DNA from 3 places in the Massilia niabensis genome. Region 3 is predicted to be linked to each of the others. Evidence: riboswitches for the same ligand, from Rfam matches in the RefSeq annotation. Region 3 holds a riboswitch; each other region holds the start of a gene.

Region 1 (6,349 bases), on a different contig from region 3:
TGACGGCGCTCTACAGCCGCGTGTACTGGGGGCGCGTCGATGCGCAACTGGCCGCGCTGGCGAGCCGGCACGACTACGCGCTGACGCTGGTGACGGCGCCGGATACCCCATGGATCGCCGATGGCCTGATGCGCGAATCGGAGGAGGTGCGCCAGCGGGTGTATGCGATGGTGGTGCAGGAACTGGACGTGCGCGGCATCCCCTTCGTACTGGTGCAGGGGAACCTGCCGCAGCGCGTGCGGCAGGTGGAAGCGGTGCTGAAAGTGCTGGGCGTCGGCTAAAAGTACTTAGAAGTCGAACTGTGCCGACAGGCGCACGGTGCGCGGGGCGCCCGGGAGCAGGTAGCCGCCCAGTTGCTGGGTCACGTCGCGCCAGTAGAACTTGTCCGCCAGGTTGTCGACGCGCGCACGCAGGGTGACGCTCGTCCCGCCCAGCTTCATGCCATAGGCCGCGCCCAGGCCGAACACGTGGTAGCCCGGCACATTCACCGTGTTCTCCGGATCGAAGGACTTCTCGCCGGCATACTGCCACTGGCCGCTGAGCTTCAGCCCGGGCACTGCCGGGACCGCATAATCGGCCCACAGTGTGGTCTTCAGTTCAGGCACGTTGGTCACGCGCTTGCCGTCGATCAGCGAGTCGCCCGTGCCTTTCTGCTTTGCCTGCAGGGCCATCAGGTTAGCGCCATAGCTCAAGGCGCCGCTGCTCTTCTGCGCCGCCAGTTCGAAGCCGCGATGCTGCTGGTCGCCACTGCGGACAAACGTATTCGTCGCGTCCGTGTATTCGAGCCCCTTCGTGATCTGGAACAGCGCAGCGCTGACGGCCACTCCGCCGAAATTGCCTTTGGTGCCGAGTTCGAACTGCTTCGAGCGGCTCGGGCCCAGGTCCATGTTCTCGTTGCTGGTCCCCATCTCCGCCACGCCCCCCGCATCGAGCCCGTGCGCGACCGTGCCGTACAGGTTCCATGATGGCGCGAGGCTGTACACGAGGGAGACGCCCGGCAGAACGAATGAGGCGCGGTTCGAGGCCCAGCCGAGTTCAGGCTCGGGCAGCTGGGTGCTGTCGATCTTCACGTAGCGCAGGCCCGCGTGCAGCGCCAGGTCGGGCGTGAGCGTGATGATGTCCTGCACGAACAGGGAGCGCTCGCGGTCGCGGAAGCGCTCGCTCACCGGCCCGGTCACAGGGTTGCCGGGCGCCGGATCGACGACCTGGTTGTTGTAGATGTTGCTGGAGCCCGCGTAGTCGTAGACGTAGTCGCCGTAGCGGTTGTGGCGTTCGGCATAGGCGACGCCGGCGGTGAGCACGTGGCGCAGGCCGGCCGCGGCGAAGTGGCCCTGTACATGGGCCTGGATGCCGAACGGGGTCTTGCGCTCGCCGGTGCTCTGGTAGTCATAGACATCGTAGTCGCCGTTCGAGCAGTAGCCCGGATAGAAGCCTTCGCCTTCGTTGCTGCAGCCGTAGGGGAAGGCGGTGAAATCGTCGCGCTTGAACCAGTGCTTGTTGGCCGTGACGACGGCGCGCCACTCGGCGTTCAGGCGGTAGTCGAAGCGCAGGCCGAGGTTGGCGCTGTCGGTGTCGACCGGTTTCGTCCATGGCTGCGCGTTGAGCAGGGTCTTCGGCGACACGTTCTGCGGCCGGGCGACACCGCGGATCAGCTGGTAGCCGGGGGCGGTGATTTGCTCCTTGTGCTGGAAGTCCATGTCCAGCTGGAGGAGGGCATCGGGCGTGATCTGCCAGTCGAATGCGCCGGAGGCGAACTGGCGCTTGCCGTCGGCGCCTTCCACGTAAGAGCGCAGGCGCTCGGCGGCGGCATTGATACGGTAACCGAAGCGGCGGTCCTCGAAGCGCCCGCCCAGGTCGACCGCGCCGTACAGCGTGCCGCGCTCGCGCGCTTCGACCGTCACCGAACGCAGCGGCGCCTCGGTCGGGCGCTTGGTGACGAAGTTCAGGATCCCGCCGGGCGCGGCCAGGCCCGCCTGCATGCCGGCCACGCCCTTGAGCAGCTCGAAGCGCTCCTTGTTTTCCAGCGGGATCTGGGTGTCGGCCGGAATGGCGATGCCGTCCTTGCGGTAGCCCGTGTTGTTGTTCAACATGAAGCCGCGCACCGAGAACTGCTCGGCATAGCCGATGGCGTTGTAGGCGTCGCCGACCGAGGCGTCATAGGCGACCGCTTCGCTGGCGCTGCGGATCGACAGGTCCTGCATCTGGCCGCGGTCGATGGCGGTGATCGAGCTCGGGGTGTCGATGATGGCCGTTTCGCCGAAGCCGCCGACGCTGGCGCGCTCGCTGACCGACCATTTGCTGCCGGTCACGTGAACCGAGGCAATCGGCTCGGCCGTCTGGGCGGACGCGTTAACGCTGAAAGCCTGCGCGATGGCGCAGGCGAGGAGGGAATGCTTCAACACTGGTGTCATTGGTGTGCTCAGGATTTGAGCGACGCGAACGTGCGAACGCGGCGCTTTTAAACAAAAAGCCGGAGCCAACGTGGGGGAAGGGCAAACAAAGATGGGGACTGCGTTGCGCTTTCCTTCGCTGGCATTATCCAGATCAGGTACGAAGGGTATCTCTCACCCGGAACGCGAATTCCAGGACCCCTAGCGAGCCGCGAGTGTACCACGGCCCGGGCGGGCCGTGGTGGTTCTGTCAATTACACTTCCGCCGTTTCCCGCAGCGGCGAGGCGTGCTCGTGGTGCGAGCGCGCATGCAGCAGGTGGCGCTGCAGCGTTGCGCGCGCGCCGTCGCCGATGGCGCGCCAGTAGTCGCGACGCTGGGCCGCGCGCTTGCGGTGCTTGGACGGCATGTCGGCTAGCGGCTTGAGGTAGAAGGGCAGGGCGATCAGCCAGGCGTTGCCGGGCATCTCGACGCCGCCCAGGATTTTCCAGAAGCCGTCATAGGCGTTGGCGAAGTGCTTGACGTCCTGCGGGTCGTAGGCAATGTGCGAGGTGCACTTCACGGCCAGCACCTGCTCCATCCCGACCGCCTGCGCCACGCCCTGCATCGCCGCGAAGCAGAAGAAGCTGGGCGAATTGTTCGGGAAGCAGCGCTCGAAGGCCTCGAAGGCTTCGTTCGATTCGTTCCAGCGCCCTTGGTTGCGCGCAATAAAGGGCACCAGCGGCCTCGGCACGCCGGCAATGGCCCCATCGATCCAGGAGAAGGACAGCCGGTGCAGCACCTTGCCGTCGGCGATCAGCGCCAGCGTCAGGTCGCCCTCGGCATTCATGCGCGAGGCCATCTCGAGCCGGATCAGGAATTCGCTCTCGTCGACGGTATGCCGCCACAGCGTCAGGCCGCCCGCCGCGTACACCGCCTGCTTGTAGGCGGCGTTGAAGGTCGTCTCCTCGAAGCGGTAATGCGACAGCACGCACTGCACACGCTGGCGTGCGCTCAGGCCCTGCACCAGGTAGCCGCGGTGGCTCAGGTGGTGGAAGGGATCGTCGCCGGGCGCGGCCATCACATAGTTGCGGTAGACATCGAGCTGGCACAGGGCGGCATGGTCGCGGTAAAACAGCATGACGCGGGCGCTGCGCAGGGTCGACAGCACCCAGGAGGTGAACGGCAGCCGCCTGCGATGGGCCAGCCAGTGGCGGGTGAGGTGAGCGAGGATCATGGGGCGGTCCTTCGAAGACGTCGGGTTGCGGACAGGTTCATGGTGTCCTACCTGACGGCCTCGGGAGGTGAGATTGCTCAAGAGAAACAAATTCTTTAGGGCAATATTCCTCTTGGCACGGCCGCGCGCTGTCAACATGGTTCTTCCCTCAGGCGTATCTGTTTTTGTGTCGAACGTTCACGTTCGTTTCCTGAAAGATACCATACGTCACGGGCGCGGCCCCGCCAAATTCTGTTCCATACTCGTGGCTCCACCATGGCGGAGGGGAAGATGGCTTACGAACTGTTCTATTGGCCCGGCATTCAGGGACGGGGCGAATTCGTCCGCCTGGTGCTGGAAGAAGCAGGCGAAGATTACGCGGACGTGGCGCGCGGGCCGGGCGGGGTCGACGCCATGATGGCCGCGCTGAAGGAAGGCCCGACACCGGCGTTCGCGCCGCCTTTCCTGCGGGCCGGCGGCATGACGATCGGCCAGACGGCGGCAATCCTGATGTTCCTCGGCGAACGCCACGGCCTGGCGCCGCAAGACACGGCCGGGCGCCTCTGGACCCATCAACTGCAGCTGACCGTCGCCGACCTGGTCGCCGAGGCCCACGACACCCACCATCCGCTCGGCGCCGGCCTGTATTACGAAGACCAGAAGGAAGAGGCGCGCCGGCGGGCTGCGCAATTCACCGCGGAGCGCATCCCGAAATTCCTGAATTATTTCGGGCATGTGCTGGGCGAGCAGGACTTCCTGCTGGGGGCGCAACTCACCTATGCCGACCTGTCGCTGTTCCAGGTGCTCGAGGGCCTCGACTATGCCTTCCCGAACGCACTCGTGCGCACGCTGGCCGAGCACCCGAACCTGGCCGCTTTCCGCCAGCGCATCGCCACGCGCCCGCGCCTTGCCGCCTATCTGAGCTCGCCGCGCCGGCTGCCGTTCAACGAGGAGGGCATTTTCCGGCGCTACCCGGAGCTCGATACCTAGGGCTTAGTCCCAGGCTGGCGCGAACTCGGGGCCGACCAGGCGTTCGCCGCGGTCGAATGCGTCGATGGCGGCGATGTCAGCGGATGCCAGCACGAGCTGCGCCGCAGCCAGGTTGGCCGCCAGATTGGCGCGCTGCGTTGACGAAGGAATGACCGCGTGGCCCTTGGCCAGCGACCAGGCCAGGGCGACCTGCGCCGGCGTGGCCTGCAGGCGGGCCGCGATGCCTCGCACGGTCGGATCCTTGAGCACCTTGCCGTAGGCCAGCGGCATGTACGCCGTCAACCGGATGCCGTGGGCCGCTGCGAAGGCGGCGACGGCGCGGTTTTGCAGGTAGGGGTGCAGCTCGACCTGGTTGGTGGCGATGTTGGGCGCGCCCACCGCATCGATCGCCTCGGTCAGGAGCGGAATCGTGAAGTTGGAGACGCCAATCGCCCGCGTCAGGCCGAGTGCGCGCGCTTCCAGCAGCGCCGCCATCGATTCGGCCACCGCTACCTTGCCGCCCGGGGAGGGCCAATGGATCAGCGTCAGGTCGAGGCTGTCGAGGCGCAGTTTGTGCAGGCTTTGTTTCAGGCTCGGGATGAGGGCGTCGCCGGCCAGGTGATCGATCCAGATCTTGGTGGTGACGAAGACCTCGCCGCGCGGCACGCCGCTGTTGGCGAGTGCTGCGCCGACCTCAGCCTCGTTCCCATAGATCTGGGCGGTGTCGATGTGACGGTAGCCGAGGTCGAGGGCATTGGCGACGCTGTCAATGGCCTGCTGGCCCTGCAGGCGGAAAGTGCCGGCGCCGATGGTAGGGAGGTTCATGTCGGGTTCCTTGATGTATTGAGTCTTAAACGAGTATCAAACAAGTGCGTCGGTACGGGTGGGTGTGCGCAGCGCACGGGTATCGCGGCGGTCGAGGTGGCCGGCAAAGGTGGTCAGGGTCAGCGCGCCGAGGACGATGGCGGCGCCGATCGGTGGCGTCGCCATCAGGCCGAGCTCCCCCACGACCAGGCCGCCGCCCCAGGCGCCGAGGGCGATGCCGAGGTTGAAGGCGGCGATGTTCAGGCCGGATGCCATGTCGAGTGCGCCAGGCGCATCGCGTTCGGCGCGCTGGACGACATACAGCTGCAGCGCCGGCACGTTGCCGAAGGCGACCGCGCCCCAGGCCAGCACCGTGGCCACCACCAGCACCGGGTGCGGTGCGGTGAAACTCAGCACGGCCAGGACGGCGGCAAGCAGCCCGAACACGACCTGGAGGGCGCGCACCGGTCCCTTGCGGTCGGCCAGCCGGCCGCCCCAGATATTGCCGGCTGCGACCGATACGCCATACACCAGCATCACCAGGCTCACACTCGACGGCGCGAAGCCGGCCACGTCCTGCAGGATCGGTGCGAGATAGGTAAAGGCGATGAACGAGCCGCCGTAGCCGAGCGTCGTGATCGCATACACCAGCAGCAGGCGCGGTTTCTTCAGCACGGCGAACTGCTCGGCCAGGCGGGCAGGCTTGGCTCCACCGATCGACGCCGGCACCAGCAGCCAGCTGCCGATCATCGCCACCACGCCGAGCAGGGCGACGGCGAGAAACGTCGATTGCCAGCCGAACTGCTGGCCGATCCAGGTGCCGAGCGGCACCCCGGTCACCAGGGCCACGGTCAGGCCGGTGAACATCAGCGCGATCGCGCGCGCCGCCTGGGCTTTCGGCACCAGGCTGGTGGCGATCGTCGAACCGATCGAAAAGAACACGCCGTGCGCCAGGCCGGTCAGGACGCGCGCCGCCATCAAGGATGCGTAACC
Region 2 (6,349 bases), on a different contig from region 3:
CGCGGCCCGGTACGAGGGGCGAACATCGGCAACCCGCGGGTCACTCTCGGCGTCCTGCACCACATATGTGATGCCGAGCTGGCTCAGGCGCACGAATTCGGAACCGAAGTCTTCGCTCCGGTAGCGGCCGACGATGCTGGGCACGTCCGCCGTGTAATCGCCGGTGAGGGTAAACGTCCCGAATTCTTCGTCGACATGGGCGTACGCGCAGCGGTTGACCTTCAGGAAATCGCCCAGCATGGCAGCGGCGGTCTGCGTGATGTCCTGGGGCGCCAGCAAGGGGCGCATCGCATCGTCCAGCGCCAGCAGGAACCGGTACATGGCGAGCTCGTCGAGGGGACTCTGGGTCAATTCAGGCATTCTGTCATTCTGTGATGGTGGTTGCTCGGAAAAGGTAGCACGGTGCCGCCGCCTAATGCCCCACGCTCTTCGAAAACAGGTTAATCACCAGCACCCCGGCAATGATCAGCCCCAGCCCGATCAGCGCCGGCAGGTCCAGGCTCTGCCTGTACACGAACCAGCTCACCACCGAAATCAGGACGATCCCCACGCCCGACCAGATCGCATACGCGATCCCCGTCGGCAGCACCCGCAGGCTGAAGGTCAGCAGGTAGAACGAGGCCGCGTAGCAGACGATCGTGAGCACGCTTGGCCACAGCCGGGTGAAATTGTCGGTCGCCTTCAGGGCCGTGGTGGCGATCACCTCGACGACGATGGCAAGGCCGAGGAACAGGTAGCTTTGGGTGAGAGTCATGGTAGCCGGGACGAGACAGGGAATAAAAAAGCGGCCCGCGGGCCGCTTCGGATGAAGCAGGAGGGTCTTAGCCTTCGCGATGCCAGACTTGCGAGCGGCCGAACATCGGCGCGCCGATGTAGCCGCGCACTTCGAGCTTCTGGCCGCCGTCGCGCAGCGTTGCCTTGCTCTTGTAAACCTTGCCCTTGGCCGGGTCGAGGATCTCGCCGCCGGTGTACTCGTCGCCGTCCTTTTTCAGGCCCGACACGATGGTCATGCCGATCATCGGCTGGTTCTTGCGCGAGTCGGTGCAGGCGACGCACTTCGGATTCTGGTCTTCGTTCGGGCCGCGGAACAGCTTCTCGATCTTGCCCTGCAGGGCGCCGTTTTCCTCGGTGACGCGCACCAGCGCTTTCGGCTTGCCGGTTTCGTCGTCGATGGTCTTCCACAGGCCGACTGGCGACGTATTCTGTGCCCAGGCGGCGGCGGACGTAAACAGCATGGTAGCGATGAGGCTGGCTTTGATCAGGGGTCGCATTTTTGGAGTCTCCGTTGTTGTAGTTACGCTGAAGGGGAGTGTAGCAAACCCTGTGCGCATCTTGGCAATAAAAAGGTTGCTGGATGTTTCAGCGCCCCCAGGTCAAAAAAAACGCGGCCACCAGGGCCGCGTTCATCATGCAGGGTGATTAAGCCGCTGCCAGCTTGCCCAGCTGTTCGCGCATCTTGTCGAGCGTTGCCGAGAAGTTCGCCAGGCGTTCCTTCTCCTGCGCCACCACCGCGGCCGGCGCGCGCGCGACAAAACTTTCGCTCGACAGCTTGTTGGTGGCCTTGCCGATCTCGCCTTCGAGGCGCGCGATCTCCTTCGACAGGCGCTCGCGCTCGGCGGCGACGTCGATCTCGACCTTCAGCATCAGCTTGGTCGTGCCGACGACCGACACGGCCGCCGGCGACTCCGGCAGCGCGTCGACGATCTGCACTTCCGCCAGCTTGCCGAGGGACTGGATGAACGGTGCGAAGCCTGCCATGTTGGCGCGGTCCGCGTCGTTGCCCGGCTCGACGATCAGCGGCACGCGCACCGACGGCGACAGCTTCATCTCGCCGCGCAGGTTGCGCGTTGCATTCGTCAAGTCCTTGAGCTGGGCCATCCAGCCTTCGGCCGATTCGCTGATCAGCGCTTCGTTGGCGATCGGGTAGGGCTGCAGCATGATGCTCGCCCGGTCCGCGCTCGGGGTCTTGCCGGCCATCGGCGCGATCGCCTGCCACAGCGCTTCGGTCACGAACGGGATGATCGGATGCGCCAGGCGCAGGATCACTTCCAGCACGCGCAGCAGGGTGTGGCGCGTGGCGCGCTGCTGCGCCTCGGTGCCTTGCTGGACCGTGACCTTGGCCACTTCCAGGTACCAGTCGCAGTACTCATCCCAGACGAATTTATAAATCGTGCTGGCGATGTTGTCGAAGCGGTAGTCCTCGAAACCTTTTGCCACTTCGAGCTCGGCGCGGTTCATCAGCGAGATGATCCAGCGGTCGGCCTGCGACAGGTCGGCTTCATCCGGCGCCCCGCAATCTTTCCCTTCCGTGTTCATCATCACGAAGCGGGTCGCGTTCCACAGCTTGTTGCAGAAGTTGCGATAACCTTCGGCGCGGCCCAGGTCGAAATTGATGTTGCGGCCGAGCGACGCGTAGCTCGCCATGGTGAAGCGCACGGCGTCGGTGCCGAAGGCCGGGATCCCGGCCGGGAATTCCTTGCGCGTGGCTTTCGCGATTTTCTCGGCGGCGCGCGGGTCCATCAGGCCGGCGGTGCGTTTCGCCACCAGCGACTCGACGTCGATGCCGTCGATCAGGTCGATCGGGTCGAGCGTATTGCCCTTCGACTTCGACATCTTCTGGCCGCTCGAATCGCGCACCAGGCCGTGCACGTAGACGGTCTCGAACGGCACCTTGCCGGTGAAGTGCGCGGTCATCATGACCATGCGCGCGACCCAGAAGAAGATGATGTCGAAACCGGTCACCAGCACCGACGACGGCAGGAACATCTCCATCTCCTTCGTCTGTTCAGGCCAGCCCATGGTCGAGAAGGGCACGAGGGCGGACGAGAACCAGGTATCGAGCACGTCTTCGTCGCGGCGCAATTCGCCGGTGATGCCTTGGGCTGCGGCCTTGGCTTTGGCTTCTTCCTCGTCGCGCGCGACGACGATGTTGCCGGCTTCATCGAACCAGGCCGGGATGCGGTGGCCCCACCACAGCTGGCGCGAGATGCACCAGTCCTGGATGTTCCCCAGCCACTGGTTATAGGTGGAGGTCCAGTTCTCGGGCACGAACTTGATTTCGCCGCTGGCGACTTTTTCCAGCGCCACTTCGGTGATCGACTTGCCCGGATTGAAGGTGCCTTCCGGCGCCGCCTTGGTCATGGCGACGAACCACTGGTCGGTCAGCATCGGCTCGATGACGACGCCGGTACGGTCGCCGCGCGGCACCATCAGCTTGTGCGGCTTGACCTGTTCGAGCAGGCCCAGGCCTTCCAGGTCGGCCACGATCTGCTTGCGCGCGGCAAAGCGGTCCAGGCCCTGGTACTGGCTTGGCGCGTTCTCGTTCATCTTCGCGTCGAGCGTCATGACCGTGATCGGCGCCAGGCCCGCGCGCTGGCCGACGGCGTAGTCGTTGAAGTCGTGGGCCGGCGTGATCTTCACGCAGCCGGTGCCGAATTCCTTGTCGACGTACGAGTCGGCGATGACCGGGATCTCGCGGCCTGTGAGCGGCAGCTTGAGCATCTTGCCATGCAGGTGGGTATAGCGTTCGTCCGTCGGGTCGACCGCCACAGCGACGTCGCCCAGCATGGTTTCAGGACGGGTCGTCGCCACCGTCAGGTGGCCCGAGCCGTCGGCCAGCGGGTACTGGATGTACCACATCGAGCCGTCTTCTTCGACCGAATCGACTTCCAGGTCAGACACGGCGGTGCCCAGCTTCGGGTCCCAGTTCACCAGGCGCTTGCCGCGGTAAATCAGGCCCTGCTCGTACAGGCGCACGAACACTTCCGAGACGGTCTTCGAGCGCGCTTCGTCCATCGTGAAGTACTCGCGGTCCCAGTCGGCCGACGCTCCCATGCGACGCATCTGGCCGGTGATGGTGTTGCCCGACTGTTCCTTCCACTCCCAGACCTTCTTGATGAATTCGTCGCGGCCGAGGTCGTGGCGCGAAATCTTCTGGGCGTCGAGCTGGCGCTCGACCACGATCTGGGTTGCGATGCCGGCGTGGTCGGTACCCGGGATCCAGGCCGTGTTATGGCCGCGCATGCGGTAGTAGCGCGTCAGGCCGTCCATCACGGTCTGGTTGAACGCGTGGCCCATGTGCAGCGTGCCAGTCACGTTCGGCGGTGGCAGCTGGATGCTGAACGACGGTTTGTCGGCGTCGAGGGTGGCGGCGAAGTACCCGCGCCCTTCCCACTCTGCGCGCCAGTATTGTTCGATGTCGGCTGGTTCGAAAGACTTGGCTAATTCCATGATAGGGGCGGTGTGATGTGCGAAAAAGAACATTATAGAGGAGGAGGGCAAAGATGCGGTCGCGGTCCCGCCGTCCCTTTACATTCTTTTTTGCCAACGCCGGCCGACGCGCTATAATTCGCCCGCTGCCGCCATGGCAGCAACCGCTAGGGGTCCTGCGTTTCATTGAAACGCGGGTGAGAAATACCCTCTGAACCTGATCTGGATAATGCCAGCGAAGGGAAGCTTCGAGAAGTTGCGGGGTGCGCGCATGCGCCTGCCCTGTGTCTCCGACTCCTTTGCTGGCTCCGCAAAGGAGCCACATGAATGCCCCACTTAGTTCCCCGCTAACGTTCGATGCCGCCACCGCCGAGGTGGATAGCGCCGCGATCGCCCCGTTTCCCAATTCCACCAAGGTCTTCATCGAAGGCAGCCGGCCTGACATCCGGGTGCCGATGCGCGCGGTGGCCCAGGCGGACACGCCGGCCAGCTTCGGCGGCGAAGCCAATCCGCCGGTCTTCGTCTACGATACCTCCGGTCCCTACACCGACCCCGCGGCCCGGGTCGACATCCGGCGCGGCCTGGCGGCCATGCGCGCCGGCTGGATCGCGGAGCGCGGCGATACCGAACAGCTGTCCGGCCCCAGCTCGGCCTACGGCGCAGGGCGCCTGCTCGACCCGGGCCTGGACGCGCTGCGTTTTGAGCTGCAACGCCAGCCGCGCCGCGCAAAAGCGGGCGCCAACGTCACCCAGATGCACTACGCGCGGCAAGGCATCATCACGCCCGAGATGGAATTCGTCGCCCTGCGCGAAAACCTGCAGCGCAGGCAATACCTGGCCGGGCTCGAAGCGAGCGGGCCGATGGGCCGGCGCACCGCCGAACTGCTGGGCCGCCAGCATCCGGGGCAGTCGTTCGGCGCGCACCTCCCGCAGGACATCACGCCCGAATTCGTGCGCGCGGAGGTGGCGCGCGGACGCGCCATCATCCCTGCCAACATCAACCACCCCGAGAGCGAGCCGATGATCATCGGCCGCAACTTCCTCGTCAAGATCAACGCGAATATCGGCAATTCGGCGGTGACCTCGTCGATCGGGGAAGAGGTCGAGAAGATGACCTGGGCGATCCGCTGGGGCGCCGACAACGTGATGGACCTCTCGACCGGCAAGCACATCCACGAAACGCGCGAATGGATCATCCGCAACAGCCCGGTGCCGATCGGGACCGTGCCGCTGTACCAGGCGCTGGAAAAAGTGAATGGCAAAGCCGAGGAGCTCACCTGGGAGATCTACCGCGACACGCTCGTCGAACAGGCCGAGCAGGGCGTCGACTACTTCACCATCCATGCCGGCGTGCGCCTCGCGTATGTGCCGATGACGGCCCAACGCTTGACGGGAATTGTGTCGCGCGGCGGCTCGATCATGGCCAAGTGGTGCCTGGCGCACCATCGGGAGTCCTTCCTGTACACGCATTTCGAGGAAATCTGCGACATCATGAAGGCCTACGACGTCGCCTTCAGCCTGGGCGACGGCCTGCGCCCCGGCTCGATCTACGACGCCAACGACAAGGCGCAGCTGGCCGAACTGGCGACGCTCGGCGAACTGACGCAAATCGCGTGGCGGCACGACGTGCAGACCATGGTCGAAGGCCCGGGCCACGTGCCGCTGCACCTCATCAAGGAAAACATGGACCTGCAGCTGGCCGAGTGCCGCGAGGCGCCGTTCTACACGCTCGGACCGCTCACCACCGACATTGCGCCCGGCTACGACCACATCACCTCCGGCATCGGGGCGGCCACGATCGGCTGGTACGGCACAGCCATGCTGTGCTACGTGACCCCGAAGGAGCACCTCGGCCTGCCCGACAAGGCGGACGTGAAAGACGGGATCATCACCTACAAGATTGCCGCCCATGCGGCGGACCTGGCCAAGGGCCACCCGGGGGCGCAGATCCGCGACAACGCCCTGTCGAAAGCGCGCTTCGAATTCCGCTGGGAAGACCAGTTCAACCTGGGCCTGGACCCGGACAAGGCGCGCGCCTTCCACGACGAGACGCTGCCGAAGGAATCGAGCAAGGTCGCGCACTTCTGTTCAATGTGCGGGCCGCATTTCTGTTCCATGAAGATCACGCAGGAGGTGCGTGC
Region 3 (6,349 bases):
GCCGCGAGTTCGACATTGGCTGGGCCGCGCCGCTGAACTTCGCGGTCGGCCTCGAGCAGCGTCGCGACACCTACGAGATCGTCGCCGGCGACCCGGCCTCGCGCTACAAGGAAGGCTCGCAATCCTATCCGGGCTTCCTGCTGACCGACGCCGGCCGCCATGAGCGCGACAACGAAGCCTTCTACGTGAACGTCTCGTCGCAGCCGGTCGCGAACCTGACGGTCGACCTGGCCGGCCGCTACGAGCATTTCAGCGATTTCGGCAGCGCCAGGGTCGGCAAACTGACCTCGCGCTACGATTTCTCGCCGGCCTTTGCCCTGCGCGGCACCTTCAGCAACGGCTTTCGCGCCCCGACCCTGGCCGAATCCTTTTATTCGGCCACCAACGTCTCGCCACGCAGCGCCTTCGTGCAGCTGGCGCCTAACTCCCCGGGCGCGCGCCTGGTCGGCATCGACGGCCTGAAACCGGAAGCCTCGACCAACCTGTCGGCCGGCATGGTCCTGAACCCCGCCCCCGGCCTCACGGTCACGCTCGACGCCTACCAGATCAAGATCCGCGACCGCATCGTCGGCAGCGGCGCCCTGTACGGCTCGGGTGGCGCGGTGAATTCGCCGGCGGTGACGGCGGCGATCCTCGCCAACGGCAACGTGCTCGACCCCACGGTCGTCGAAACCGGCATCAACATCTTCTCGAACGCGGTCAACACCCGCAGCCGCGGCCTTGAATTCGTTGCCACCAAAAGCAGCAACTACGGCGGCTACGGCCGGGTCGACTGGTCGGCGGCGGCCAACTACAACGTGGTCAAGGTCATCCAGGTCAACCAGGCGCCAATCCAGCTGCAGCCCCAGCTGCTGCTCGACACCACGGCGATCTCGGACATCGAAACCGCGTCCCCCAGGCTGCGCCTGAACCTGGGCGCCTTATGGAAGTCAGGCGCATGGACGGTCAATCTGCGCGAAGCGATCTACGGCAAATCGTCCGAGATGCAGTCGCCGGACGGCGGCGCCACCTATTACAAGACCGAAATCGGCAACCTGGCGGTGACCGACCTGGAGGCGGCGTACAAGATCAGCCAGGCCTGGACGCTGGCGGTCGGCGCGAACAACCTCTTCAACAAGTACCCGGACGGGATCAACCCGGAGGTGCTGCGCATCCAGCGCGAGAACCTCGACAATTCGGCGGTCACGATCTATCCATCGTTTTCGCCGATCGGGATCAATGGCGGTTATTACTACGCGCGGGCCAACTTCAAGTTTTGAGGCCATCCCGCCATGATTATCGAACCGGGGCCGCGTGCCCCGGTTTTTTATGCATCCGCCCCCCTTCTGGGGGCAATTTCGCATCAGCCCTACCGTACTTTTGAGTTGCGGCAGGGGCAGGAACTCGGCCGATCCGTCGCCTACAAACAACAGGATCACAGGTTTGGGGCAAAGCTTTGTGGTGAATCATGCGCAATTTTGCCCCAGCGCACATGCTTCACGGAAACCGAATAAGTAAAGAGCTAATGATTCGTGGCATTATCACAGATGCACTGGTAGCGTTAGCGTTTTGCAACTGCTCGTTTTTGTCCTGAAAGACAACGAGAACGGCGTTTCGGAAAACCCCATATCAACAACCGGAGAGCATCAATGAAGAAGACGAGCCTTGCCATCGCCCTGTTATCCATCCTGCCGCTGGCGGCCCACGCGCAGACCAACGTGACGATCTACGGCATTGCCGATGCCTCGGTCGGCCGCGAAGACACCGATGCCCCAGGCGTGGGCGCGCGCACCGTGATCAGCTCGGGCACCCAGTCCACCAGCCGCATCGGTTTTCGCGGCACCGAGGACCTGGGCAACGGCCTGAAGGCGCTCTTCAACTTTGAAGCCGGTCTCGCCCTGGACACTGGCGCGCAGGATGCCGCCGGCCTGTTCCAGCGCCGCGCCGTCGTCGGCCTGCAAGGCGCGTTCGGCACCGTGACCGTCGGCCGCGAATACGGCCCGATCGCGGCCGTGGTGCAGGCCAGCGACCCGCTCGGCCATGGCTTCTATGGTTCGAACCTGGGTAGCTTCGGCGCCAACCGCCTGACCCGCCGCCTGTCGAACTCGGTCAACTACAAGAGCGAATCCATCGCCGGCTTCACCGGCCTGGCCGCGTACAGCGCAGGCGAGCGCAACGAGAGCGAACCGTCGGGCGACCTGGCCGGCGCCGCGCTGGAATACCGCAACGGCCCGGTGTACGTGGGCGCCGGCTACCAGCGCGTCGAGCGCCTGGCCACCGGCGACGACAAGGAGTTCGCATTCGGCGCCGGCCTCACCTTCGGCGCCTTCGAAGTGCGCGGCAGCTATTCGGAGGCCGACCTGACCGGCCCGAACAACGAGTTCAAGTACCTGATCCTGGGCGGCAACTACACCCTCGGCGCCAACAAGTTCTTCGTCGCCGCCCACCAGCAGCGCCAGGAGGCAGGCAACGGCCGCGGCAAGGGCTTCACGCTGGCCTACAGCTACACCCTGTCAAAGCGCACCAACCTGTACAGCACCTACGCCCGCGTAAACAACAACGGCACCGGCAACTTCGGCCTGACCTCGGCCGGCGGCACCTTCGCCCCGCCAGCCACCGCCTTCGGTGCCGATCCATCGGTGTTCAACGTCGGCGTGCGCCACTCGTTCTAAACGCGTAGCAAGCACGGACCTCCGATGAAGAAAAAGTGTGACTTCCGGGCGGGCAGAAAGCGGCGGGACAACCCGATGGAATGAGTGACAGTGACCGTCATCTCGCCTGGGCTCGCTGTCCGTAGACCCGAGCGCTCATGCGCCATGCATGGGCGCCCGGGCGCTTGCCTGACTGCCGGTACAAAACCACGCTATTCACCGCAGGATGTGAGCTCGATTTCAGGCCTGCGGCCCGAAACAATATCGGCCAGCGCCCGCCCGGAGCCGCAAGCCATCGTCCATCCCAGCGTGCCGTGCCCGGTATTAAGGTACAGGTTGGCATAGCGTGTCGTGCCGATGTACGGTACGTTCGATGGCGTCAGCGGCCGCAGGCCCGCCCAGTAGCTTGCGCGATCGTAGTCGCAGGCCTCGGGGAACAGTTCGCGCACGCGGCGCGTGACCGCCTCGCAGCGGATGGTGTCCAATGCGCGCGAATACCCGTTCAATTCGCAGGTGCCGGCCACGCGCAGGCGCGATCCCAGCCGAGACAGCACGAGCTTGTGGCCGTCGTCGGTCAGCGACACGGTCGGTGCTGCAGCCGCGCTGATGATCGGGTAGGTTGCCGAATAGCCTTTGCCGGGATAGACCAACAGCTTGACTCCCAGCGGGGCGAGCAACGTGGCCGAAAAACTCCCGAGGGCCACGACGAAGGTGTCTGTATGCAGCGCCTGATGTCTGCCTTCGCCATCGATCACTTCCACGCCGGTGACTTTACCGGCCTCGGCAAGCATGCGTGTCGCGGTCATGTTGTAGCGGAAGCGAATGCCGGCCGCCTGACCCTTTGCTGCCAGCTGCGACGTGAATTTGTAGACGTCACCCGATTCGTCGCTGGCGGTGAAGTCGCCGCCCACCAGCCTGGCGCGCGCCGCGGCCAGGGCAGGCTCGATGCGCACCACCTCGTCGGCGTCGATCGTCACGCGCGGGCAGCCCAGTTCACGTATTGCCGCCGCAGCGCGGCAGGCCCTGTCGAACTCCTGCTGGTCGGTATAGAAATGCAGTATCCCGCGCGCCAAGCTGTCGTATTCGATCCCCGTTTCCGCACGCAGGGCCCGCAGGCTACGGCGACTGTAATCGGCGATGGCGACGATCCGGCTCAGGTTGGCGGCAACGCGCGCCGGCTGGCATTCGCGCACGAATTGCAGGCACCAACGCCATTGCAGCGGATCGCCGCGCGGGCGGAACAGCAACGGCGCGTCCTGGCGCCCGAGCGAGCGCAATACCTTGAGCAAGGTGGCGGGATTGGCCCAGGGCTCGGCGTGCGAAACCGAAATCTGGCAACCATTCGCGAAGCTCGTCTCCAGCGCGGGGCCAGGCTGGCGTTCGAGCACCGTGACTTCATGCCCTGCCTGCCGCAAGTACCATGCGGACGCCGTTCCCACCACGCCCGCACCCAGTACGATGACTTTCATCGGTCCGCGCCGTTCCGTCATGTAAACAGGCCTGCCAATTCGTGCACTGCAACGCCGATTTCCTGCGCGACGTTATGCGTCGTTATGCCGCCGATGACGACACATGACAGCAAGAGCTCGGCCCTGGCCCGGTCGACGATCCCGGCGGACGTCGTCACCGAATACTGTACATCGATCCCGCGTGACTTCGGCATTGGGCGGGTTGCCGCCTCGTCCACCATGGCGGTGGCTGAGAGGAATTTGGGGGTAGGGGTATTCATGTGGCTCCTTGTTGGCTTCCCGATGGATTGAGCAGGAGCCAGCGAAGGAGTGTAGAGAGACGGCACACGGCCAGTATCAATATGCTTCCCTTCGCTGGCATTACCCAGATCAGGTTCAGAGGGTGTTTCTCACCCGCAGGTCGCGTTCGCGACATGCAGGACCCCTAGCGTTTGCCCTTGTTCGGCAGAGCAGATTTTAAACGGTTCGTGCCAAGCCGGCAATTCGGGAATTGTCAGGCATCCGGGCGTCGACGCGACATGGCCCACGCAGTCTTGTCGCATCCGATAACTGATGGCCTCATAACGGATAGCGGTCTGCCTGGCGCGCAAACTCGATAAATGATTGCAAGTAGTCGATGGCGTAGTCGGATTCGCGGACGCCAAGGTAAATATGCTTTTTGATGCCTGCTGGTCCAAGCCGCAAGGTACGAAGTTGGAGATGCGGCGCATAGTCCGTCACGAGCCATTTGGGCAATGCCGTCACGCCACGGCCACTGGCTACCATCTGCAGCATGATATCGGTTGTTTCGATTGTTTTGTGCCTGCGTGGCGCACAGTTCGCTGGCAGCAGAAACATATTGTATATGTCCAGCCGTTCGATCGGAACAGGATAGGTAATCAGGGTTTCCTCGTTGAGCTGCTCTGGCGCCACCTCTTCCTGGTTTGCCCAAGGGTGCTCTTTGTGCACGACCAGCACCTGTTCGTAAGCAAATACGGGTTCGAAATGCAGACCTGGTTTGAACAATGGATCAGGTGTTACCAGCAAATCTATATCAAACCCAAACAGTGCACCGATTCCGCCAAACTGGAACTTCTGCTTCACGTCGACATCGACCAACGGCCAAGCCGAGAGGTAGCGCGAAACGATTTTCAGCAGCCATTGGTAGCAAGGATGGCACTCCATGCCAATACGTAGTGTGCCGCGCTCGCCTTGAGCATATTGCCTTAATCGTTCCTCGGCTAGCGAGAACTGCGGTAGCAGACGCTGCGCAACTACATGGAGATATTGACCCGCTTGTGTCAGACGCAGGCTTCGTCCCTCTCGCAACCAGATATCCGTTCCCAGTTGTTGCTCCAGTTTTTTCATACTATGGCTGAGCGCCGACTGCGTTACGTGAAGGACTTCTGCCGCGGCAGTCAATGACCCTTGCTTTTCAACTTCCAGCAAAGTCGCGAGATGGATGCGTTCGAGCATGATATATGAGCGATATTCATGGATATGTGAAAAAAGACCATTTTACTTCATCGTATGGCGGTCTCTATTATGACCGTCTGAAAACTATTTAGGATCTTTTCCATGATTACCGTCCACAATCTCGGCTTTCCCCGCATCGGCGCCACGCGGGAACTGAAGTTCGCCCTGGAGGCATATTGGAAGGGCGAATTCGCGCGCGATGCCCTGCAAGACCTTGGGGCCAGACTGCGCAAGCGCCACTGGGAGGACCAGGCCGGACTGGATCTGGTACCGGTGGGTGACTTCGCTTTTTATGACCAGGTGCTGGACATGAGTTTTACATTGGGCAACCTGCCCGAGCGCGTGAGCAATTTGAAAGGCGATCAGCTGGACAATTACTTTCGCGTGGCCCGAGGCCGTTCGGCGCAGTCGGCTACAGAGCCGCATGCCTGTTGCAGCAATGTAGCAGCTGGTGAAATGACCAAGTGGTTCGACACCAATTACCACTATATCGTGCCAGAGTTCTCGGCAGCTACCGAGTTCAAGCTCGACGCCACACGTCTGGTCGAGCAGCTAGGGGAAGCGAAGCGGCAAGGCGTCAAAGCCAAGCCGGTGATTATCGGCCCCGTTACCTACCTGGCGTTGGGCAAAGCAAAAGACGATTCCAATAAATTAACGCTGCTGCCATCCCTGCTCGATGTATACGCACAGTTGTTGGAAACACTTGCTGAACAAGGCGTGGAATGGGTACAGGTCGATGAGCCCATCCTGGTTACCGAGCTGACTCAGGATTGGCAACATGCTTTGAATTTTGCC

What was found. Region 3 has a riboswitch for thiamine pyrophosphate ahead of ACFPN5_RS08715 (beta/alpha barrel domain-containing protein). Riboswitches for the same ligand answer to the same signal wherever they lie in the genome.
Region 1: another riboswitch for thiamine pyrophosphate. It lies ahead of ACFPN5_RS20215 (TonB-dependent siderophore receptor); the one in region 3 lies ahead of ACFPN5_RS08715 (beta/alpha barrel domain-containing protein).
Region 2: another riboswitch for thiamine pyrophosphate. It lies ahead of thiC (phosphomethylpyrimidine synthase ThiC); the one in region 3 lies ahead of ACFPN5_RS08715 (beta/alpha barrel domain-containing protein).

The regions. Positions count from the first base shown of each region.
Region 1 is NZ_JBHSMU010000015.1:1,295,074-1,301,422, forward strand. Features, by position in the region: gene ACFPN5_RS20210 (AAA family ATPase) at 1-281, shown strand, start outside; gene ACFPN5_RS20215 (TonB-dependent siderophore receptor) at 288-2,402, opposite strand; TPP riboswitch at 2,505-2,603, opposite strand; gene ACFPN5_RS20220 (DUF535 family protein) at 2,645-3,604, opposite strand; gene ACFPN5_RS20225 (glutathione S-transferase) at 3,875-4,573, shown strand; gene dkgB (2,5-didehydrogluconate reductase DkgB) at 4,577-5,377, opposite strand; gene ACFPN5_RS20235 (MFS transporter) at 5,414-6,349, opposite strand, start outside.
Region 2 is NZ_JBHSMU010000003.1:436,549-442,897, reverse strand. Features, by position in the region: gene ACFPN5_RS02105 (hybrid sensor histidine kinase/response regulator) at 1-360, opposite strand, end outside; gene ACFPN5_RS02100 (SMR family transporter) at 413-754, opposite strand; gene ACFPN5_RS02095 (DUF2147 domain-containing protein) at 822-1,271, opposite strand; gene ACFPN5_RS02090 (valine--tRNA ligase) at 1,420-4,230, opposite strand; TPP riboswitch at 4,369-4,470, shown strand; gene thiC (phosphomethylpyrimidine synthase ThiC) at 4,533-6,349, shown strand, end outside.
Region 3 is NZ_JBHSMU010000009.1:136,682-143,030, forward strand. Features, by position in the region: gene ACFPN5_RS08700 (TonB-dependent receptor plug domain-containing protein) at 1-1,259, shown strand, start outside; gene ACFPN5_RS08705 (porin) at 1,629-2,651, shown strand; gene ACFPN5_RS08710 (D-amino acid dehydrogenase) at 2,843-4,099, opposite strand; gene ACFPN5_RS08715 (beta/alpha barrel domain-containing protein) at 4,117-4,359, opposite strand; TPP riboswitch at 4,429-4,535, opposite strand; gene ACFPN5_RS08720 (LysR family transcriptional regulator) at 4,658-5,554, opposite strand; gene metE (5-methyltetrahydropteroyltriglutamate--homocysteine S-methyltransferase) at 5,657-6,349, shown strand, end outside.